3 regions of the Rhizobium aureum genome follow, and region 1 is predicted to be linked to each of the others. Evidence: predicted binding sites of a transcription regulator. Region 1 holds the regulator's gene; each other region holds the start of a gene.
The links. Region 1 encodes PhoB, which activates phosphate uptake and scavenging genes when phosphate is short. Its sites were predicted from a motif close to TGTCATNNANCTGTCAT; they were not measured.

Region 1 (4,373 bases):
CGATTTATGGAAAGCTTATGCGATTCCTAAATGTTACTGCGCCCTTGCGCGTCGCCTCGACGCGCGGCGCAGTAATCGCCCCATCTACGGGCGTTGAACTCAAGCCGATTTTTTCGTGCGGGCAGCGCGCGCACGCTCGGCGGCTCGCTCCAGGCGAGCAAGACCTTCGCGTGCTTCTTCGGCTGTAACGACCAGCGGCGGCAGCAGGCGGATGACGTTGTCGCCGGCCGGAACGCCGAGCAGATGCTCGGCACGGATTGCCTGCAGCAGCTCTCCCTGCGGAATGGCCGCCTTGATGCCGAGCATCAGGCCTTCACCGCGAACGTCCTCGATGATATCGGGAAAGCGGTCCTTGAGCGAGGCGAGCCCCTGGCGGAACACCAGGGCGACATCGCGCACATGCTGCAGGAAGCCTTCGGCAAGCACGATGTCGAGAACGGCATTGCCGACCGCCATGGCGAGCGGATTGCCGCCATAGGTCGAGCCGTGCGTTCCCGCCTTCATGCCTGAGGCGGCTTCCGCCGTCGCAAGGCAGGCGCCGAGCGGGAAACCGCCGCCGATGCCCTTGGCGACCGCCATGATATCCGGCTTGATCCCGGCCCATTCGTAGGCGAAGAGCTTGCCCGTGCGGCCGACGCCACACTGTACTTCGTCGAGGATCAAAAGCAGGCCGTGCTCATCGCAGATCTCACGCAGTCCGCGCAGGAACTCGTTGGTCGCGGGACGAATGCCGCCCTCGCCCTGAACTGGTTCAATGAGGATTCCAGCCGTCGCATCCGTAATGGCGGCACGCACGGCATCGAGATCGCCGAACGGCACCTGATCGAAACCCGGCGCCTTCGGACCGAAGCCTTCGATATACTTCTCCTGGCCACCGGCGGCGATCGTCGCGATGGTGCGGCCGTGGAAGGCGCCTTCGAAGGTGATGATATGGAACTTTTCGGGATGCCCCTTGGCAAACTGATAGCGCCGCGCCGTCTTGATGGCACATTCCAGCGCCTCCGCGCCCGAATTGGTGAAGAACACCTTGTCGGCGAATGTCACTTCCGTCAGACGCTTCGACAGCTTTTCCTGGCCCGGTACTTCATAGAGGTTGGACAGGTGCCAGACCTTGTCGGCCTGCGCCTTCAATTCGGCGACCAGATGAGGATGGGCATGACCCAGCGAATTGACTGCCACGCCGGCTGCGAAATCGAGATAGCGCTCGCCGTTTTCGGTAACCAGCCAGACGCCCTCGCCTCGCTCGAACCGCAGCGGAGCGCGCAGGTAGGTGTCGTAAAGCGGCGTGGTCTCGGCCATGGCCATGTCTCCTGATCACAACTTTAAGGACCGATCGCTTCCATTTGATGAAACGGGCCCGAAAAAATCAAAAATGCCGCCTTGCGGCGGCCTGGGCACTATTGATGTTTTGCACCGCGATGTCAACAAAACTGCCGTTTTAGCAGGTGCGAGAAAGCGCTTGCCGGCAAAAGAGACGGCTTCGGCGGCTCCTATTGCAGAAATGCCACGCCGGGGCAGCAAGTTGGGGAAAACCTCGAAATCGATTCCTCAAGATTCCCGCGACTCTTGTCACGGAGTCAGCCTCACACTAGGTTAAAAAGCAATTGCTAGACTGCATGCGGCGGAACTAGTCACCACAATTTTAGAGCGTTTCGCGCCTCGTTCCCATGCGAGGCAATGGTGAGGGATTCTGCCATCGGAAACGCGACAGCGGAGACAGGGCATGAATTGGACAGACGAACGCGTCGAGAAGCTGAAAAAGCTATGGTCCGAAGGGTTGAGCGCCAGCCAGATCGCTGCGCAGCTCGGTGGCGTGAGCCGTAATGCCGTTATCGGCAAGGTACATCGCCTGAACCTTCCCGGCCGAGCGAAGGCCGGCGGCACGGCAACCGCGACGCGCACGCCGAAGCGCAGTGCTGCAGCACCCCGCGCCACGAGCTACGGATCGCGCGTTGCAACACGGACGGTCGTCACCCGCCAGCAGGGCGTAACCATGCTGAAGGAAGAGATCGAGGTCGATTCCGTCAACGAAATCCAGTATCGCCCGGCTGCGAACGTCGTCGTTCCGATCTCCCGCCGCCTCGGCCTGACGGAGCTGACGGAGCGCACCTGCAAATGGCCGGTCGGCGATCCGCTGAAGGACGATTTCCACTTCTGCGGCAATGACAGCCCGGATTCGTCGCCCTACTGCACCTATCATCAGCGCATGGCCTACCAGCCAGTGCATGACCGCCGGCGCAACAACGGCTGAAAGTGACAGCAAGACAAAGAGCAACAGGCCCCTCGAGGCCCGTTTTTCTATTTCCGCCGCTCCTGCATAATTCCTTAAACCGGAATCGATTTAAGAGAAAATTATGCAGCATTTCAAGATGTTACAGCGACCTTAACGCGTCTTGAAAGACGCGTGGAGCTGTAATGTTGATACCCGAGCGGCAAGCCGCTCAGGCTTCCATGGAATAGCCCGCGCCGCGAACGGTACGGATGACATCCTGCATATTGGAGAAATTGAGCGCCTTGCGCAGGCGGCCGACATGGACGTCGACCGTGCGTTCGTCGACATAGATATCGTGACCCCAGACGCCGTCGAGCAGCTGCGAGCGCGAGAAGACGCGGCCGGGCGAGGACATCAGGAATTCCAGCAGGCGGAATTCCGTCGGCCCCAGCCGCACTTCGCGGCTCTTGCGGTGAACGCGATGAGTTTCGCGATCGAGCTCGATATCGCCGCAACGCAGCACCGTGGAGAGCACCTCCGGACGGGCACGCCGCAGCATCGCCTTGACGCGGGCCATCAGCTCCGGCGTCGAGAACGGCTTGACGACATAGTCGTCCGCGCCGGTCGAAAGCCCGCGCACGCGCTCGCTTTCCTCGCCGCGGGCCGTCAGCATGATGATCGGCAGGCGCTCCGTCTCCGGCCGCATGCGCAGCCGGCGGCAGAGCTCTATGCCCGATACGCCGGGGAGCATCCAGTCGAGGATCAGGAGATCGGGGATGCGCTCCTGGAGACGCAGCTCAGCCTCATCGCCTCTTAGGATCGTGTCGACCTCGAAGCCTTCGGCCTCAAGATTGTAGCGCAGCAGAACGCTGAGCGCTTCCTCGTCTTCTACAACAGCAACTCTCGGAACCATGCGCTTATGGTCTCCTTTCTTCACTTCCAGATTATTCCGTCACCGCGCCGACGGTATTGGCGGTATCATCCTTCGGACGCTCGCCTTCGGGCTGAGCGCCGGTCGCCATGTAATAGATCGTCTCGGCGATGTTGGTGGCATGGTCGCCGATGCGCTCGATGTTCTTGGCGCAGAAGAGAAGATGCGTGCAGGTGGTGATGTTGCGCGGATCTTCCATCATGTAGGTCAGCATCTCGCGGAAGAGCGAGGTGTACATGGCGTCGATTTCCTCGTCGCGCTCACGGATCGATACGGCCTTGTCGGGCGAACGGGTGGCGTAGACATCCAGAACTTCCTTGAGCTGGCTCAGTGCCAATTCGGAAAGGTGTTCGATGCCGCGGGCGAGACGGCGCGGAACGCCGGTGCCCTGCACGGCGATGACGCGCTTGGCGGTGTTCTTGCCGAGATCGCCGACGCGCTCCAGATCGGAAGCGATGCGGATCGATCCCATGATTTCACGAAGGTCGGCTGCCATCGGCTGACGGCGGGCGATGGTGACGATCGCCTTGTCGCCGACTTCGCGCTCGGCATGGTCGAGAACGACGTCGTCGGAGATGACCTTCTGCGCAAGGGCAGCATCGCTTTGGACCAATGCGCGTACGCTGTCGCTGACCATCTGCTCGGCCAGGCCGCCCATTTCCGCAATACGGCGCGTCAGGAACTTCAGGTCTTCGTCATAGGCAGAGAGAATGTGTGTGGAGACCATTTTTCTATCCTCAAGGTGAACTGTGTGAAAGGGGCCGCGCGCTTGATATCATCAACCAAAACGGCCCATGATGTAATCCTGCGTGCGGTAATCGTCGGGATTGGTGAACATTTTATCGGTGTCGTTCTCCTCGACCAGATGGCCGAGATGAAACATTGCGGTGCGCTGCGAAACGCGGGCGGCCTGCTGCATGGAATGCGTCACGATGACGATCGTGAAGTTTTCCCGCAGCTCGTGAATGAGATCCTCGACCTTCGCCGTTGCGATCGGATCGAGCGCCGAGCACGGCTCGTCCATCAAGATGACTTCCGGACTGACGGCAACGGCGCGCGCAATGCACAGACGCTGCTGCTGACCGCCCGACAGGCTGGTGCCAGCATCATGAAGCCTGTCCTTGACCTCGCCCCACAGGCCCGCCTTCTGCAGGCTGGTCTCGACGATATGATCGAGATCGGCCTTGGAGCGATGCAGGCCATGGATGCGCGGCCCGTAGGCGACATTTT
Region 2 (4,373 bases), on a different contig from region 1:
GAAATACCTGAAAGTCGACGATGCCGCGATTGCGGATGCCGTCGAGCAAGATCTTGATACGACTGAAGTCCTCGACCCAAAGCGATACCGGCGAATGCTCGAACAGGCCTTCTGCATAGCGGCGCTGCCGCTCCTCCAGACGCCTTGCTTCCTCGCGTGCCGTCACGTCCTCCGTGGTCAGCAGCAATCTGCTCCAGGATGTCTCGTGGCCCGGCAAGATGACGCCGCGAAGCTGGATATCGAGCCTTCTGCCACCAAGCGTGTAATTGACGGCCGTACCGGAAAACTCGGTCCTGCCCTCCCAGAGGGCGACCAGTTCGTTCACATGGCTTTGCAGCATTTCGTCCCGAAACACTCTGGAAACGCTGGCAGCCAGCACCTCGAAGGAGGGCGCTTCGAAGAGTTCCAGCGTCTTGGCATTGACGGCAAGGAGCTTGATCCGTTGCGAGCAGGCTGCGACGCGCTGTTCATCTGCAAGCAAATATGAGCGCAGGTCCGTGACACCTTCCGCGCGCCAGAGTTCGAACTGTTCCTTGACGCCACTGAAATCCTCCAGCCACATGGCGATGGGGGAAAGGTCGAAAATAGTACTGCTAAGATCCTGGGCGTTCATCATGATTTCCTGCGCCGGCAATAAAACCAATATGTCAAATAGAAAGGCCGGCAGTTCGCTAAGTTCTGCTTAACGAGCATTTGTGAAGCTTGCGTTGATATCGGATATTGGGTCAAGCCGGACCATCGATCGCGGCTTATTTTCAATTCATTCTTGTTAAAACTGTGCCCAAAAAGGCGCTTGGGCGCCATGAACCGTCAAATCTGCGTAATATTTGCAACCGCTAGGTCTTTAAAAAGCGTTCAAACGCTTCGAGCGTCTTTTCGCTGACATGATGCTCGATACCCTCGGCATCGTTTCGCGCGGTGTCGGGATCGACGCCGAGGCGGCAGAGGACGGCTTCCACAACCACATGCCGTCGCCGGGTCGCAACCGCGAGGCGCTGACCTTCCTCGGTCAGAAAGACGCCACGATAGGGGCGTTGGGTGATCAGGTTTTCCTCGGCCAGGCGCTTGAGCATCTTTGCGACCGTCGGCTGCGTTACCCCTAATCTCTGTGCAATATCGGTCTGACGTGCCTCGCCGGCATGCTCTATCAGGTCGGCGATGAGCTCGACGTAATCTTCCATCAATTCCGTACGTCGATCGTCGCGGCTTTTCTGAAACGCCTCGGCATGTGTCTCCACTTCGGTGGAAGAAAGACGGCTTTCCGGGGCTGCAGGCTGTTTCATCAAGATGGCTCACCTTCGCAAGGCTAAGAAAGTGGTGAAGATACTTAGCCTCGCCTATAAATAAATCGCAAGCGCAATAAAACCCTCACGGCGGTATAATCACCGACAAATGAGGTCAGACTTCGCTCTCCGGTTTCGGGTGTTAAGCGCTGTTTCTATTTTGCGCCGATCAATGGAAGAGTTGAATGATCCAATAGGAGAGCGCCGAGATCAGGGCCGCAGCCGGCAGCGTGATGACCCAGGCGATCACGATGTTGCCGGCAATGCCCCACCGTACGGCGGAGACTCGCCGGGCGGCTCCGACACCGATGATGGCGCCCGTAATCGTGTGGGTCGTGGAAACCGGTATTCCGAGCCAGGTCGCTGCAAAGAGTGTCAATGCGCCGCCCGTCTCCGCGCAAAAGCCCTGCATCGGGTTGAGGCGGGTAATTTTCGAACCCATCGTGTGCACGATCCGCCATCCTCCGAGCAGCGTGCCCAAAGCCATGGCCGATTGGCATGAGAGAACCACCCACAAGGGGACGTGGAAAGCGCCGCCGCCATATCCTTGGGAGTAAAGGAGTATCGCGATGATTCCCATGGTCTTCTGGGCATCGTTGCCGCCGTGTCCGAGGGAATAGAGCGAGGCTGAGAAGAACTGCATGACGCGGAAGGTGCTGTCGACGGCAAACGGCGTCTGCCGGACGAAGAGCCATGTCACGGCAAGCACCAGAAACAACGCGAGCATGAAGCCGATGAGCGGCGACATGACGATCGCGCCCGCCGTCTTGAGGACGCCGAGCCAGACGATCGAACTGATGCCGACCTTGGCAAGGCCAGCGCCGATCAGTCCGCCGACCAGCGCATGCGACGAGCTTGACGGAATGCCGAATATCCAGGTGACGATGTTCCAGACGATTGCGCCCATAAGAGCGGAGAAGATGACCGATGCGTCGACGATTTTCGGGTCGATGATGCCCGTTCCAAGCGTCTCAGCGACGTGCAAGCCGAAGAACAGGAAGGCGATGAAATTGAAAAATGCGGCCCAGAGAACCGCATATTGCGGCCTCAGAACTCGGGTCGAGACGATGGTCGCGATGGAATTTGCTGCATCATGAAGGCCATTCAGGAAGTCGAAGAACAGCGCTGTGGCGATGATTGCCACCAGCAGCGGAAAGGCGAGCGAGGCCTCCATCAGACACTCTCGATCACGATGCCGTTGATCTCATTGGCGACGTCTTCGAAGCGGTCGACGACCTTTTCCAGCTCGCCATATATCTCGCTGCCGATGATGTAGGCCATGGCGTTGGAAGCGCCGTGTGTGCGGAAGAGATCCTTCAGGCCCTGTTCGTGCAGCTCATCGGCATAACCTTCGGCCTTGACGATCTCTTCCGTGATGGTCGCAAGCCGCGTGGCATTGGTGCCCATGCGATCCAGCAACGGCACCGCTTCGGCAACGAGATGTGCTGCCTTGACGATCACTTCGCCCATCTGCTGCATGAGGGGATCGAAGCTCTTCTGCTCGAACAGGCGTATGGTCTTGACCGTTTTGTGCATCATGTCGATGGCGTCGTCCATCGACATGATCAGATCCTTGATGTCGCCGCGATCAAAGGGGGTGATGAAGCTCTTGCGCACCGCAAGCAGCACGTCGCGCGTGATATCGTCGGCTTCATTTTCGAGCTCGACGATCCGCCGGCACTTTCCCTCGATGTCATTGCCGGAAAGCAGGGCGTTCAGCGCCTCGGCGGCACCCACGATCGTGCGCGAATGCTGCGCAAAGAGATCGAAGAATCGATCCTCGCGTGGCATGAGTTTGCGAAACCAGCCTAGCATCAAAGCTCCATGCGTCTATTGTCACGAAATCGTCATAATTGACAAAGTGCGGCTTGGAAAGGCTGGGAAGCATTATGTTTTCAGACCTTGCTGATGTTTATTGTGGACGCTGAGATGCCCGGCGTCGAGCCTCCATTCAAGGTGGACAGTTTTTTCGCCGCCGGATCACGCCGAAACGTGCTCGCGCAGGAGCGGCAGTAATTGGGTGCCCTGCCGTTCGATTCCCGAAAGATAGGGCGTGTCCGAGAGGACGAAATGCGTGATGCCCAGATCGCGATATTTGCGCAGCGAACGAGCAACATCCTCGGCCGAACCGACCAGCCAGGTGGTGCCTGCCCCTCCGCCGCCGAACTTGCCCGGTGCGGTGTAAAGATTGTCATCGAGCACCTCGCCGCGCGCGGCGAGATCGAACAGCCGCTTCTGGCCGACGGCGACCGATTGCCGATGATCGTTCCAGCGAACACCGTTGCCTTTGGCCATGTCGGCAACTTTCGCTTCGGCATCCGCCCAGGCCTGCTCCGTCGTGTCGCGAACCAGCGTCGTGATGCGCAGCCCGAACTGCAGTGGCGGGAGATCTCGATCGAGTTCTCTGCTCAAGGCCTTGAGCCGGCCGATCCTTTCACCGATGTCGGCGAGCGGCTCGCCCCAGAAAAGCTGAACATCGGCCTCCGTGGCGGAGACGCGCTCCGCTGCATCCGATGCACCGCCGAAATAGAGCTTGGGATGCAGGCGGTCACCGCGAGGCTGGATGCGTGGCGCGGCAGTGGAGTCGTTCACGCGAAAATGTTCGCCCTCATAGGAGACATTCTCTTCCGTCCAGAGTTTGCGGATGAGCCGCATGAACTCCTTGGTGCGGCCATAGCGATGCGCCTGGTCGCCTTCGCTATCGCCATAGGCGGCAAGATTGTCCTTGCCCGACACGATATTGACGCGCACGCGGCCGCCGCTCAGGTGATCCAGCGTGGCGGCAGCGGAGGCGAAATGCGCCGGCCGCCAGTAGCCGGGCCGGATCGCGATCAGCGGCTCGAAAGTGGTGGTGCGGGCGGCAAGTGCGGTCGCCACAGTGAAGGTGTCTGGACGGCCCCATCCGGTGCCGATCAGCGCTCCTTTCCAGCCGTGATCTTCGAGCGCCCTGGCATGACTGGTAAGCGTCTCCAGGCTATTGTGGTTTGCGACGGTGGAGTCGCCGCGATGACCCGGTTTGACGTCGTTGGGGATGTACCAGAGAAATTCGCAATTGCTGCTCATGCCTGTGCCTGTCAGTCTTCTGAATCC
Region 3 (4,373 bases), 100 kb from region 1:
TCACCCAGACCGGCGGCGTGCTTGTCCGTGTCGATATCCGGGAACAGGATTTGACGATATCGGTGCGGGATAGCGGCCCCGGCATGACCGAGGAAGAACAGGCGCGTGTCTTCGGCGAGTTCGAACAGGCCGGCACGATCGTGGAAAAAAGCGCCGGCACCGGCCTGGGTCTGGCCATTTCCGCCCGCATCCTGCGCGAATTCGGCGGCAGGCTCAGCGTCGCCAGCGAACGCGGCAAGGGCAGCGAGTTCATCATTTCCTTTCCGGTCGGCCTGGATGCCGGGGAGAACGAACATGAGTGGCGCGACATCATGCTCAAGGGATCGCGTGTCCTGCTGCTGGCGCCGGAAGGGGCCGCAAGCGAGGCAATCACGCAAACCATCCGTACCCTTGGCGGCCATTGCCGGCTGATCTACGCCGGCGATATGGACGACCTGCTGCGCTCGTTCCCAATGGGCGAGGAGGGAGCGTGGACGGATCTCATCGTCGACCACCGCATGGCGCCCTGGTATTTCAGCGAGGGAACCGCGCTTGCCGTGCCCGGCCTGCGCAAGATCTTCCTGGTCAATCCGGAGGAGCGCAACACCCATCCGCTCGATCTCTTCGACGCCTGGCTCATCCGGCCGCTGCGCGAACAATCGCTCATCGATGTGCTGAGGGGTCGCATGCGAGGCATGGAAAAGCGCGATGCTTTCATCGAAGCGGTCTCCGAGATCGGCATCACGACGCCGGAGGCGGAGGACCGCACGCTCGATATCCTGCTTGGCGAAGATGATCCGGTCAATGCCATGCTGGTCAGGGCCATGCTCTCCAAGGCCGGCCACAGAGTCCGCCTCGTCGAGGATTTCGACGGTCTTCGCGTTCGCGTCGAAAACGCCGAAGCGCGGCCCGAGGTGCTGGTAACCGATCTCAACATGCCCGGAGGCTCGGGTGCCGCCGTGCTTGCGCAATTGCGGGCCTACGAGCGTCGGCACGGTTTGCCTCCACTTCCGATCGTCGTATTGACCGCAGACAGCCGCGACTCGGTCCGCCGTCAGGCTTTGCTGGCCGGGGCCGATGCCGTCATCGTCAAGCCGGTCGATCCCGAAAAGCTGACGGCAACGCTGCAGGGCCTGTCGAGGTCGGTTTTCGAACGCGCCTAGACATGAGCACCGATCTTCGGATGAAGGTTAAGGAAGCCGGCTCATCAATGCTCGATAGCGGCCGGCAATAAGGCTCAACCTATGGCAATTGCTGCTGCTAAGTTGGGGACGGTGCGTTCATTCGAAAATTGAAATGGGCACACTTCTTGCTTTTAGCAAAGCTGCGTGTCACTTTCCTGTCGCACGAATTTGGTTTATGGCGCTATATCGGCCCGTAGGGGAGAATCGCCATGTCCATCGAAATCTTGAATCGCGAAGCTCAGGGCGAAATGGTTCAGTCTTCAAAGGCAACGGTTGCACCAGTTGCCAGCGATGTGCTCGGACGCATCGGAAATCTAGAAACGCGCCTTGCCCGCACGGCGCGCGAAATCGATGCCGCTCAGGCCGTCCGCTACCGCGTTTTCGTCGAGGAGATGAACGCGCAACTGCCGGCTGAGGCCATGCGTCGCCAGCGTGATATCGACAATTGGGACGCCATTTGCGACCATCTTCTGGTTTTGGACCATTCGATCGAAGGCGACCCGGAAGACCAGATCGTCGGCACCTATCGTCTGTTGCGTCAGGAAGTGGCCATGGCCAATGGCGGCTTCTATTCCTCTTCGGAATTCGACATCGACACGCTGCTGGCCCGTCATCCGGACAAGCGCTTCATGGAGCTTGGCCGTTCCTGTGTGTTGCCGGCTTACCGGAACAAGCGCACGGTGGAATTGCTGTGGCAAGGCAATTGGGCCTATGCCCTGAAGCACGGTATGGGCGCGATGATCGGCTGCGCCTCTTTCCCGGGCATCCTGCCGGAGCAGCATGCGCTGGCCCTGTCCTTCCTCTATCACAATGTTGTCGCCAAGGACGAATGGACAGTCGGTGCCTTGCCGTCCCTTGCTCGCAACATGGACCTGATGCCTGTTGAAGCCGTCAATCCGAAAAAGGCGCTCATGGCGATGCCGCCGCTGATCAAGGGTTATCTGCGCCTTGGTGCTATGGTCGGATCGACCGCCGTTGTCGATCATGCCTTCAACACGACCGACGTGCTGATCGTCCTGCCGATCGCCAGCATCTCGGACCGCTACGTCAATTACTACGGCGCGGATGCCGGTCGCTTCGCAAGCTGACAGATCTCAAGGGATCACAAAAATATCGATCGCATCGGTGATGCCGCGAAGCGCGACATGATGCGATTGCGGTTTCAAGCCGCGTGTCGTCAGCAGTTCGGCGGCGCGGGCATTCTCCAGCACCGCACCCGTGGCAAATATCTCGCTCGATGTCGCCAGATGCTGCACGCGTGAGGCGATATTGACCGTTTGTCCGAAATAATCCTGCCGCTCGTTCAGGCTGACCGCGATGCATGGTCCCTCGTGGATGCCGATCTTCAGAAGAAGATCGTCGTTGCCGCGTTCCTCGTTGAGGCTGGACATGGCCTCGCGCATCCGCATTGCCGCAGCGAGCGCCCGGTCTGGCGTCGGGAAAGTGGCCATGACCGCGTCGCCGATGGTCTTGACGACCGCGCCGGCTTCCGCACCTACGATTTCATGCAGGATGCTGAAGTGTGTTTTGACCAGATCGAAGGCCGCAAGATCGCCAACCCGCTCATAGAGTTCCGTCGAACCACGAAGATCGGTGAAGAGAAAGGTGAGGCTCGCGATTTTCAGCCGCTGGTTGATGTCGATCGTATCGGTCCGGTATATGTCGCGGAAGGTCTGATTGGAGAGCAGCCGCTTGGCGGTCAGGAACGGCCGGCGTTGGCCGAGCAGGGTATGAAGTGCATCATTGGCGATGCACACGGACGGCAGGGTGCGCACTTCCGTATGGTTCTCTATGACGATGCGAAGCGGGCCCGGTCTAAGCTCGATCGTGTCGTGGTGCCGATGCATGCGATCGAAGACGAGCGATATGCTCTGCCGTTCCTTGGATGGTTCGCCCTTTACGTCGATGAACTGCGCGCTATGGGTAACCGGCTCGAAAACAATGACGAATTCGGCCGGCAGTTGCAGCGACAGGACAGCCTTTTCGCCCGCTGGCAGCTCCAAGGCTTCCAATAGGAATTCATCGACCTTTTCCTCATAGCCGTCATCGGGAAGATCGACGCCCGAACTCCAGTAGACCTGGCGGAAATATTCATGAGGCGGCAAATCATGCGGATTGTGGGCGTCGATATGGCGCAGCCGCGGACTGACGGTGAAGGTGACCTCGACCATCTCGTCGAGCGTCGGTTCGTAGCCGGCTGCACATAAGGTACAGCTATAGGTTTCGCTCTGGACCGACTTCAGCGATGTATTGGCATCCAGCACCCCGCCGCATCCCGGGCAAAGCACGTTCCAGGACATCTCGAACAGGCCAAGGCGCGCGGCGTGGAGAAAGGCACTGATGGTGTGTTCGTCGTCGAAGCCATGGTCGCCCGCGAAGGCGAGCGCATTCATGCGATTGAGCTTGCGGTCGGGCGCCTCGAGCACCATCCGCTCGATTGCGTCGACGATGTCAGGCCGCGCTGAATGGCGCAGCACTTCGAACAGGGGCTGAGCGTCAGTCATCCCCCATTCTACACCTAATTCCCAGGGCAGCCATCATCTTTGTTCGGCTGCCCTAGGAATGCAAGGGTCAGGCGCCGGCACCATAGGCCGCGATGGCGGCCATATTGACGATATCGGAATCCTTGGCTCCCATGGAAGTGATCTGCACCGGCTTGTCGAGGCCGACGAGCAGCGGCCCGATCACCGTGGAGCCGCCGAGTTCCTGCAGCATCTTGGTGGAGATCGCCGCAGAGTGGAAAGCGGGCATGACAAGCACGTTTGCCGGTCCGGAAAGCCGCGAGAAGGGATAGAGGCTTTCCATGAGCTTCCGGTCCAGCGCCACATCCGCCGCCATTTCGCCGTCGAATTCAAAATTGACGTATCGCTTGTCGAGAATATCAACCGCTTCACGCACCCGCTCGGAACGTTCGCCCGGCGGATGGCCGAAGGTGGAATAAGCGAGCATGGCAACGCGGGGTTCATAGCCCATGCGCCGTGCGAAACCGGCGGCTTCTTCAGCGATATCGGCCAGTTCTTCGGAGGTCGGCATGTCGTGCACGGCGGTATCGGCAACGAAGACGGTTCGGCCGCGAGCAAGCACGATCGATATGCCGATGACCCGGTGTCCCGGCTTGGCGTCGATGCAGCGGCGCACGTCTCCAAGCGCAGTCGAATAGTTGCGCGTCACGCCCGTTACCATGCCGTCGGCGTCTCCCAGCGCCACCAT

Region 2: PH552_RS08650 (DUF47 family protein) is a predicted target of PhoB. The motif match lies at 3,118-3,134, and genes of this name have one in related genera.
Region 3: olsB (l-ornithine N(alpha)-acyltransferase) is a predicted target of PhoB. The motif match lies at 1,309-1,325, and genes of this name have one in related genera.

Annotation. Positions count from the first base shown of each region.
Region 1 is NZ_JAQJCI010000009.1:122,812-127,184, reverse strand. It holds gene PH552_RS20900 (aspartate aminotransferase family protein) at 100-1,299, opposite strand; gene PH552_RS20895 (hypothetical protein) at 1,304-1,597, shown strand; gene PH552_RS20890 (GcrA family cell cycle regulator) at 1,724-2,251, shown strand; gene phoB (phosphate regulon transcriptional regulator PhoB) at 2,442-3,125, opposite strand; gene phoU (phosphate signaling complex protein PhoU) at 3,157-3,870, opposite strand; gene pstB (phosphate ABC transporter ATP-binding protein PstB) at 3,922-4,373, opposite strand, start outside.
Region 2 is NZ_JAQJCI010000002.1:599,126-603,498, forward strand. It holds gene PH552_RS08635 (sensor domain-containing diguanylate cyclase) at 1-613, opposite strand, end outside; gene mntR (manganese-binding transcriptional regulator MntR) at 837-1,283, opposite strand; gene PH552_RS08645 (inorganic phosphate transporter) at 1,453-2,457, opposite strand; gene PH552_RS08650 (DUF47 family protein) at 2,457-3,098, opposite strand; gene PH552_RS08655 (LLM class flavin-dependent oxidoreductase) at 3,264-4,346, opposite strand.
Region 3 is NZ_JAQJCI010000009.1:20,468-24,840, forward strand. It holds gene PH552_RS20365 (hybrid sensor histidine kinase/response regulator) at 1-1,142, shown strand, start outside; gene olsB (l-ornithine N(alpha)-acyltransferase) at 1,373-2,251, shown strand; gene PH552_RS20375 (adenylate/guanylate cyclase domain-containing protein) at 2,258-3,667, opposite strand; gene PH552_RS20380 (NADP-dependent malic enzyme) at 3,735-4,373, opposite strand, start outside.